One region of the Colwellia sp. 6_MG-2023 genome, then DNA from elsewhere that is predicted to be linked to it. Evidence: predicted binding sites of a transcription regulator. Region 1 holds the regulator's gene; each other region holds the start of a gene.

Region 1 (3,250 bases):
GCGCGGCTAAGAAAGATCTCACACAAGAAATCACGATAAAATCGAAACGTCAATCAGCTGATTTAAAAAATAAAATAGCGAGTTATTTAGATGACGTTAGTATAAACCAAGGCTCTATTTCGATTAGTGCTGATATTGTTCAAGTTTACAGTAAAGTTGATGATAAAACTCAACAAAAACAAGACACTTACCTTGCCAAAGGTGAACCTGCTGTTTTCAAACAACAATTAGAAGATGGTAGTTTAATCAGCTTGCAAGCTAATGAGATAACCTATCAACCAGATCAAAATATCATTACCATCTCAGGTAATGCGCAAGTACAACAAGCAGGTAGTAAAGTGACAGGAGAAATAATCACTTACAATACGCTAAATGAGAAATTGGAAGCTATCAGTAGTGATAATGATTCAGTAACCACTGTTTTGCAGCCAGCTCAAATAAAAGCTCAACAAGATAAGAAAAGTAATGACAGTAACAAGCAATAATAATAACGGCGAAGCTAATAATTCGACTTTGATAGCTAAAAACCTATCAAAAGCTTACAAAAGCAAAAAAGTTGTTAAAAACGTTAGTTTAGCGGTAAGCTCAGGACAAATTGTTGGCTTACTGGGGCCTAATGGAGCAGGAAAAACGACTTCTTTTTACATGATTGTTGGCTTAGTACCCAATGATAATGGCCAAATAATGCTGAATGACGAAGATGTAACACTATCGCCTATGCATGAACGCGCACGTCGAGGTATTGGGTATTTACCTCAAGAAGCGTCTATTTTTAGAAAACTAACCGTTACTGAAAATATTATGGCAATATTACAAATTCGAAAAGGCCTTAATGAAAATGAAAGGCAAACAAAATTAGAGCACCTCTTAGAAGAATTTAATATCAGCCATATTAAAGATAATTTAGGTATGAGTTTATCAGGAGGGGAAAGAAGACGCGTAGAAATAGCCCGCGCTTTAGCAGCAGATCCTGAATTTATATTACTTGATGAACCTTTTGCAGGTGTTGACCCTATTTCTGTCGGCGACATAAAAAAAATAATTATTCATCTTAAAAACCGTGGTCTTGGTATCTTAATAACTGACCACAATGTTCGTGAAACACTTGATGTATGTGAGCATGCTTACATTGTTAGTCACGGTGAAATAATAGCAGAAGGAGATTCTAATCAAATTCTTGCTAATCAAAAGGTAAGAGATGTATACCTAGGCGAGCAATTCACGCTATAGTTAACATATATAATAAATTCGTAGACTATACTTGCTCTAAGTTAGTAACTATAAACAATAATAACAGGAATTAAGACAACGTAGATGCGCCCAACTCTGCAACTCCGGATAGGACAACAACTAACCATGACGCCACAACTGCAACAAGCTATAAAGCTTTTGCAGTTATCGACGTTAGAGCTTCAACAAGAAATTCAAGAAGTACTTGAAAGTAATCCTCTGCTTGAAATTAATGATCAAGAAACCTCAGATAATAATTCAGAGGATAGTAGAGATAAACTTGAAGAAGCTTTTTCAGCCACCATCACAGAACGATCTACCAGTGATGGAAGTGAAGATTCATCAGCCTCTATTGATGAGATAAGTACAACAGAAGCAATGGAGAAAAATGACATACCAGAAGAGTTGAACATTGATACAACTTGGGAAGAAAGTTACAGTGCTGGTACGTCAAATACAGGGGCAATTAGTAGCCCAAGTGAAGATTACACCTATCAAGGTGAAACGATCGATTCAATACAAGATCACCTTTTATGGCAAATGGAATTAACGCCATTTTCAGAAACTGATCGCACGGTTGCTATCGCTATTATAGAGGCTGTTGATGAAGCAGGTTATCTTACGGTATCGAGTGAAGAAATATTAGAAAGTGTTGGTATAGAAGGACTGGAACTTGATGAAGTCGAAGCGGTATTAAAACGTATTAATGTCTTTGATCCTGTTGGTGTTGCAGCCCGTTCTATCGCTGATTGTTTAATTATTCAATTAAATCAGTTTGATCCTGAAACCCCTTACTTAAAAGAAAGTAAATTAATTATCGGCGAGCATATCGACTTACTCGGTAATCGTGACTATCGACAATTAATGCGTAAAACTCGCCTCAAAGAAGAACAGTTACGTGAAGTAATGCGTTTGATACAGAGCTTAAATCCTCGTCCTGGTGATGCAGTAGTGAAAAGCGATGATCAATATGTTATTCCTGATGTTTCCGTAGAAAAGAAAAATGGTCGTTGGGTTGTCGAATTAAACCCTGATACTGCTCCTAAGCTATCAGTAAATCAACAATATGCTGCCATGACAAAAACAACAAAATCTTCTAGTAATGACGGACAGTTTATTCGAACAAACTTACAAGAAGCTAAATGGTTTATTAAAAGTTTAGAGTCACGTAATGATACTTTACTTAAAGTATCTAACTGCATTGTACAACGTCAACAAGGCTTTTTAGAACATGGCGCTGAAGCGATGCGACCTATGGTATTAAATGATATTGCTGAAGCCGTGGATATGCATGAGTCAACTATATCTCGCGTAACTACGCAAAAATATATGCACACGCCTAGAGGTATTTTTGAATTAAAATACTTTTTTTCAAGTCATGTTAGTACCGAAAATGGAGGTGAATGTTCATCAACTGCCATACGTTCATTAATTAAAAAACTCATTTTAGCAGAAACACCCGCTAAACCGCTCAGTGATAGCAAAATGGCAGACTTACTAGCACAACAAGGAATTAATGTTGCTAGACGTACTATAGCTAAGTATCGTGAATCCTTATCTATACCACCGTCCAACCAACGTAAGAGTTTATTATAGCCTGTGACTTTATTTTCTGAATTAACTAGAGAAGGAACATACTTATGCAAATTAACCTTACCGGTCACCATGTAGAAATAACGTCATCATTACGCGATTGTGTTGAAACAAAATTAGCTAAATTAGAGCGACATTTTGATCATATCAATAATGTTCATGTAGTCTTGACTGTTGAAAAGTTAGAACAGATAGCTGAAGCAACTATACATTTAAAAGGCAGTGAAATTCATGCTTCAGCAGTAAGTGCTGATATGTATACCTCGATAGATACTTTGGTGGATAAACTAGATCGCCAAGTACTCAAATACAAAGGCAAAATAACACAACATTAGTTTTATCCATTATAATTATGACACTACAAAATATATTAACACTGAACTGCACACGTTGTGCAGTTCCAGTTCAAAGCAAAAAGCGTTTACTT
Region 2 (3,250 bases), on a different contig from region 1:
GCAATGCTATCCGTTGCTTTGGCTGGGATATTGGCACCTTCAATTTTTAATTCTGTTAATATACCCGATACTATACTTGGCTCACTGCCCGCTTCTGATTCAGAAACACCATAGCCTAATAAATTATTGCCATTGGCATTAACAATATTCAAATCTGAATCTAGCCCAAACTGACCTGCTTGGGTGTAAGCTGTTCCACCATTTTCTGAAATAGCAAAAAAACCTTGGCCATCAATGGTGATATCAAGCGAGTTACCCGTTCGAACAATTTCACCACCGGTGACAAAATCTTCTTTAATATCGGTAACTTTAACACCACCTTGTTGACCACCATTATAAACTGAGGCAAATTCAGCATCAGATTGTTTATAGCCTGCGGTAGCCGAGTTAGCAATATTATTACTGGTAACTTCTAACGCTGTTTGCGTACTTTTTAGGCCTGTTAGACCAATATTCAATATAGACATGTTACATTCCTAATAATTTAAGCTAATTGGTTAATTTCAGTGAATCCAAAATTACCCAAACCATCAACTTGTAATATAATATCATCGCTTGTTGCACCAACAGACACTCGCTCGACCTGACCACTTAACCAAGTATCTAACTGTGTAGGGATATTATCTGTCGTTGTATAAGCACGTACGGCATAGTCTCCTGCATTTTGATTATCAAACTCAAAACGTAATGAACCTGCACCGGTATAAGGTAAATTCTTTTCTTCGACTAGATCACCATTACTGTCATAAAGTTGCACAGTGACAGAGTCTGCAGGGCTTGATAAATTAACCATACCCGAAACACTACCCGGATTTTCTAGCGCGACACTATTTGCTAAAACGTCAACTGATTCACCTACCATATTAGTAGCTTCAAGTACCATCAGGCTATTCATATAATCAAGGCTATTACTGGTATTTTGATTAATACTTTGTAACGACTCAACGTTTGCAAATTCAGCAAGCTGACTAACATATTCAGTACCATCCATTGGCTCTAATGGGTTTTGGTTACTGATTTGAGCAACCAATAACTCTAAAAACATGGTTGACATTTCTTGTGCCGACTGGCCATTTCCTGTGACATTACTCTCTAAAGCTAATGCTTCACTAGTATTTTGAGTTAAACTATTTATATCCACGTTATTTACCCTTATTGACCTAATTTCAGGATGCTTTGCTGCATGCTATTAACACGCCCCATTACTTCTACTGAGGTTTGATAGCTGCGACTTGCCGACATCATGTCTGCCATTTCTTCAAGTACATTTACATTAGAATAAAACACATAACCATCAGGATTAGAGAGTGGATTATTTGGCTCGTAACGCTGTTCTACTGTGCGGTCCGACTCCGTAATACCAAGCATATTAACTGCGGCAGAAATAGAGCGTTCATCAAGATTCGAACTGTATTCAGCTGAAAAAACAGGTTTTAGCGCCTTATAGGCACCTTCTTCACTTGAAGCGGCAGTATCTGAATTAGCTAAATTAGAAGCAATAGTATCTAGGCGCATTACCTGCGCTCGCATAGCACTTCCGCTAATCTCGTAAATAGAATTAAAAGACACGTTCTAATCTCCTTTGATTACTTTATGTAAGCCACTTATTTTCATATTTAAAAACGTCATGCTTGTTTGAAAGTCCATGCTATTGCTAGCAAATTTAGCTTGCTCAACGTTCAACTCAACACTATTTCCGTCACTTGAAGCCTGATAAGGCACTCGGTATTGGAGTTGGTGTTGCTCAATTCCAGAAAAGCCAACAGTATGATTTTGTGAAAGATCACTAGAAACACTTTCCATAATTTGCTGATAGTTGATATCTCTAGCTTTGAACCCCGGTGTTTCAACATTTGCCAAATTACCCGCAATAATTTCAGCTCTATCCATTCTTAATTGCATCGAAAATGGATGCACGCCTAGGGACTGATCAAATAATGCCATTGTTGCCTCTATTGTTTGATTCTTGTATGCTCATCTGAAAATAAAAGCATTACCATACAACCTATATAACAACCTTTATGCCAACATTTAAAGAACATTAAATTCAATGACTTATTATCTCGGCCATTTAAAAAACAACCAACAAACGGAAGTTAAACTTCCGCATAGGAACTATTTATACTTCCTCTACTTTGTCATGAGTTGCTTTATAGGAACCACTCAAGCAAACAGCATTAATTTTGAGCAGGAATCTCGCCACTACATCAATCAAGAAATTGCACGGTTTTTAAGTTATCATGGAGCAATTAGCCAGCAACAAAAAATTAATCTATTCATTCCAAAAGGAAGTGAAGATTTAGAATGTACTAATTTACAAATTTCACGTTCTAAGCCTTCGTCAGTGCCTGCGGGGAGAATTAGATTAACCATCAAGTGTGATTCACCCAAATGGCAATTTCGAGCCAGTGCTAAGGTAGATTTATGGATGAATTTAGTCGTTGCAAAACGTGATTTACAGCGCGGTGAAATACTCACTGCTGATTTACTTGATACTCGTTCACTAAATATTGCAAGCCATTTACATGGCATGGAAGTTAATATTAATAATGTTATTGGTATGCAAGTTCGTCGCGACATAAATAGCGGTGACGTTATCAATCGTCGCTTGTTAGAAAAACAATATCTAGTGAATCGTGATCAGCATGTCGAACTACATGTTTCAACACCAACATTTAATGCCAGTGTTACCGCAATTGCTTTAGAGGATGGTCAGTTAGGACAGCGAATTAAAGTTAAAAACCTTACTTCAGGCCAAGTAGTTGAAGGACAAGTTATCGGAAAAGGAACTGTAAAAATATTTCTTTAACTGTATTTATAAATTTAATTGAAAAAAACACTAATAATATTTAAGTTCTGCCGCTATCTTGACGCTTTCTATAGCTAGTAGTAAATATAACAAATTACCTAGGTAAATCTTGCAATGAATATAATTAATAAACCAAGTATGCCTGTTGAACAAAATCACAAGGTAAACAATACCTTAGAGCATTCACAGTTGCAAAAAAATTCGCCTCAAAATCAACAGGCTGAAAAAGTAGCAAGTTCAACAAGCCAAGTTAGTGAGCTAAGTAAGTCAATTGACTCTACTTTTGAAACATTATCTAGCCAAACTGATGTTGACATGAAAAAAGTTGCCGATGTTAAGGCAGCTATCGCTAATGGCGAATTAGTATTAGATGAAGAAGCCCTAATCAATGCATTATTAGAGCTACATAAACAATGATAATAGACAGCATAAAATCCTTTA
Region 3 (3,250 bases), on a different contig from region 1:
GATTCAACAATATATTGCTCGGCAAATCCGGCAGGGCTTTGAGCTTTTATAACCATATTCGTAAACGACCTAAAAAAGATAAATTAATAAAACTGATTGTACCAGAAGATTGAATTGGTACAAGCGTAATAGAAAAGACTGGTCTAACCAAGCTCATGACATTATAAAAGATAAAGGTTAAGCAGCTAATTATTCTCTGTAATGTACCATTAAAGCACCAGAAACTTTACCAACAGTTAAATCTTTAATAAATTTATAATTTGCATCTTCAAAAAAAGTTCTAAACTTTCCTGATGTTGCATAAACTGCAACACCTTCACTATCACTATGCTCTTCAAGAACAGTATTTACTGCTGCCATTAGATAATGACCAAAGCCATGATGTTGATGCAAAGGGTGAATAGCAATAAAGGATAACATATGAAATTTTTTTAATGGGATAGAGGCAAGGACAACTTTTTCTTTTTCTATCATCTGTTTAGTGCTTAAATATCCAGCACTTAGCAACATTTTTAAACGCCAATGCCAGAATCTTTCCGTACCTACACTATCATCTGGACTATTCAAACAAGCAACACCTACCATCGACTCGCCCAAATACAAACCTACCATGGGTTGCTTAGCTTGCCAGAAAGCGTTTAACTCTTCTCTGATTGATGCTCTTAATCTTTGCTCATAACCTTCTTTGTCACTGTTGAATATATCTAAAAAAACAGGGTCATCATGATAGGATTGAAAAAGGAGCGAAGCCGCTACTTTAAGGTTCTCTGCACTAAGGTAAGTTGCCTTTATATCAAGTTCACTATCTACCGAAACAGTCGCTGACATACAAGTTCTCCAATCCAACAATTATATTTATTTTTTTTATCCTATATTCACCATACCAGTTTTTTTAATAATAGGTAAATAAAATTCAACTGTCATAATTATAGTGCAGGGTTATAAATATAAAATAACTTGGTATAACATCATGTCATACCAATATTATTTCATTTAATATACTGCTCGGTGTATTGCTATTTTTAATTATAGTAATTTTTTATATTCGTCACCGTTACCTGTTTGAGTTAATGTACCGTCAACAAATTCTAAATAAGTACATTCATCCTTAGTCGTTAACCCATCTTTATGCTTGCGTTGACTTCTATAATATAAAACACGAATAGTTTTTTCATTGTAAGTGTAAGTTTCAGAAAAATCAGCAACACCTAACTTTTCTTGCATATCGACAACACTTGTACCGAGTTGAACTTGTGCTATAACTTTACGGTTTTTATAACTTCTGTCTTCACTATCCCCCATAATTGAATGATCTACTTGACCATCTTTTACTGAGATAACACAGCCAGTTAACGTTGTTGTTAACGGTAAAACAATAAGTAATGCCAACAATGATTTTTTCATATTTACTCCTAATAGAATTATACTTTCATACGTAATAAAGCAAAAAACAAACCAACAACACAAAAAAACATAACCAACTGATTATATTAAATAAAATAGAAAAACTAAAAATAACAACTGACATAAATAGTAACATTGGCTAAAATATAGTGAATATTACAAAGACAATTAATCAAAATGACAATAAATGATGAAATTTCAATCGTTGCTAATAAAATAGCAAATGAAGGCAATAAACCAAGCGTTGCACTAATTAAAACCAAGTTAAATAAAAAAGTTCCTTTACCTACCATAATATCAGTATTAAAAAATTGGCAGCATGAACCAAGCTTTATCTCGTTACCTGAAGAAAAGCATACTGATGTTGAATGTAAAACGGATAATCCACCAACAGAAAAAAGATCTTTTGAGAAAGACGTCCGTGATGAATTAACAAGTTTAAAAGAAGAAGTATTAGAATTAAAAGCCCTTATAAAACAAATACTTAAATAATCACTTAAGTGGTAAATTAATAACATGTGCTTTTAACCTTAATATTACTCATTATATTAAGGTCGCGCTATTACTATTGAGGCACTATAGGGGTCAGTGTGTTTATAAACTCAGCAAGTGAATCAGCTAGCTTTTTATGAGGCTTACATCCAACACGCTCAACCCACACTGTTCCAGTGTCATTTTCAACTGAGATGATCATATCTTCTTCATCCGTGACAGCAACAAAAACAGTTTCAGCTTGTTTCAACCTCTGCTTCATTAAAATATGGCCAATCAAGTTCTCTTGTAAGCGCTGAAAGTCATCCCGATTCCACGCAAATAACAAAGATAAATTACCTTCTTCACAGGTAGCATCAAGATTTTCACTGTATAAAGTCGTAAAGTATGTTTTGATATCTGGGTGCAAAGTCATTTCTAAAGCGGTTTCAACATTATCAAAGTTTAACTCTTGCACCTTTTCTATATTAACCGGTCGCCAATAGACTTCCCCCGAAGATAGCGCTTTGTATTCAGTGGACATGTCAGTGTATGCATCTTCACAAGGTGAAAGCCATTGCTCGTCTTGCTCTACTTTCGGAGGGTGAGAATAGGTGTTTTGATAATTTTTTACATACTGCTTAGAAAATTGTTGCAAAATGTCTACTAAATTGAGTTTAGTTTGATTTGATGATGTCATCTAATTCAGAGATCCTTTAAAATAGTCTATGAAGTTTCATATAAAATAAGAAAATTATGGCAACCTACCAAAATTCAAAAGAATTAAAAAATTTAACGCTTGGTAAAGCAACCGAATATTGTAGTGAATATAACCCAAATCTATTACAAGGTGTACCAAGAAGCTTAAATAGAGATGATTTATCACTTGTTTCAAATACATTACCTTTTATAGGTGAAGATGTTTGGTACGGATATGAATTATCTTGGTTAAATAATAAAGGCAAACCTATTGTCGCTGTCGCAGAATTTCGTTTTCCTTGCACAAGCCCGAATTTAGTCGAGTCAAAATCATTTAAATTATATTTGAATAGCTTTAACCAAAGTAAATTCTCTAGTTTTGACGAAGTTAAAAATATATTGATCAAAGATTTATCTGCAACCGCAGGTGCTCAAGCACTAGTAACTTTATTCCCAGTTGAGCAATGCCCTGCTCTGGCCATTAAAGTGAGTGGTAAAGACGTTATTTGTATTGATGAAGCTGATATCACCGTAGATAATTATCAATATACAGCTGAGCTACTAAAATATGCGCAAACAGACATAACTTCAGAAGCCTCTTCTGCCAAAACAGAAAGCGAAAACCTTGTTAGCCATTTATTAAAGTCTAATTGCTTAATTACCAATCAACCTGATT

What was found. The regulator sigma-54, encoded in region 1, starts transcription at its own class of promoters, with help from an activator protein. The targets are predictions, from matches to a motif close to GTTGGCACGNNNNTNGNNT.
Region 2: a site for sigma-54 is predicted at 2,011-2,029, ahead of flgB (flagellar basal body rod protein FlgB). Genes of this name have one in related genera too.
Region 3: a site for sigma-54 is predicted at 1,442-1,460, ahead of Q4503_RS13160 (DUF3192 domain-containing protein). Genes of this name have one in related genera too.

Annotation. Positions count from the first base shown of each region.
Region 1 covers NZ_JAUOPP010000002.1:26,936-30,185, reverse strand. Annotated here, with positions in the region: gene lptA (lipopolysaccharide transport periplasmic protein LptA) at 1-485, shown strand, start outside; gene lptB (LPS export ABC transporter ATP-binding protein) at 466-1,230, shown strand; gene Q4503_RS01825 (RNA polymerase factor sigma-54) at 1,315-2,826, shown strand; gene hpf (ribosome hibernation promoting factor) at 2,871-3,158, shown strand; gene ptsN (PTS IIA-like nitrogen regulatory protein PtsN) at 3,176-3,250, shown strand, end outside.
Region 2 covers NZ_JAUOPP010000001.1:387,273-390,522, reverse strand. Annotated here, with positions in the region: gene Q4503_RS01670 (flagellar hook protein FlgE) at 1-467, opposite strand, end outside; gene Q4503_RS01665 (flagellar hook assembly protein FlgD) at 485-1,141, opposite strand; gene flgC (flagellar basal body rod protein FlgC) at 1,153-1,569, opposite strand; gene flgB (flagellar basal body rod protein FlgB) at 1,573-1,944, opposite strand; gene flgA (flagellar basal body P-ring formation chaperone FlgA) at 2,051-2,809, shown strand; gene flgM (flagellar biosynthesis anti-sigma factor FlgM) at 2,924-3,226, shown strand; gene flgN (flagellar export chaperone FlgN) at 3,223-3,250, shown strand, end outside.
Region 3 covers NZ_JAUOPP010000020.1:42,910-46,159, reverse strand. Annotated here, with positions in the region: gene fadR (fatty acid metabolism transcriptional regulator FadR) at 1-56, opposite strand, end outside; gene Q4503_RS13165 (GNAT family N-acetyltransferase) at 190-828, opposite strand; gene Q4503_RS13160 (DUF3192 domain-containing protein) at 1,027-1,404, opposite strand; gene Q4503_RS13155 (hypothetical protein) at 1,582-1,896, shown strand; gene syd (SecY-interacting protein) at 1,970-2,575, opposite strand; gene queF (NADPH-dependent 7-cyano-7-deazaguanine reductase QueF) at 2,632-3,250, shown strand, end outside.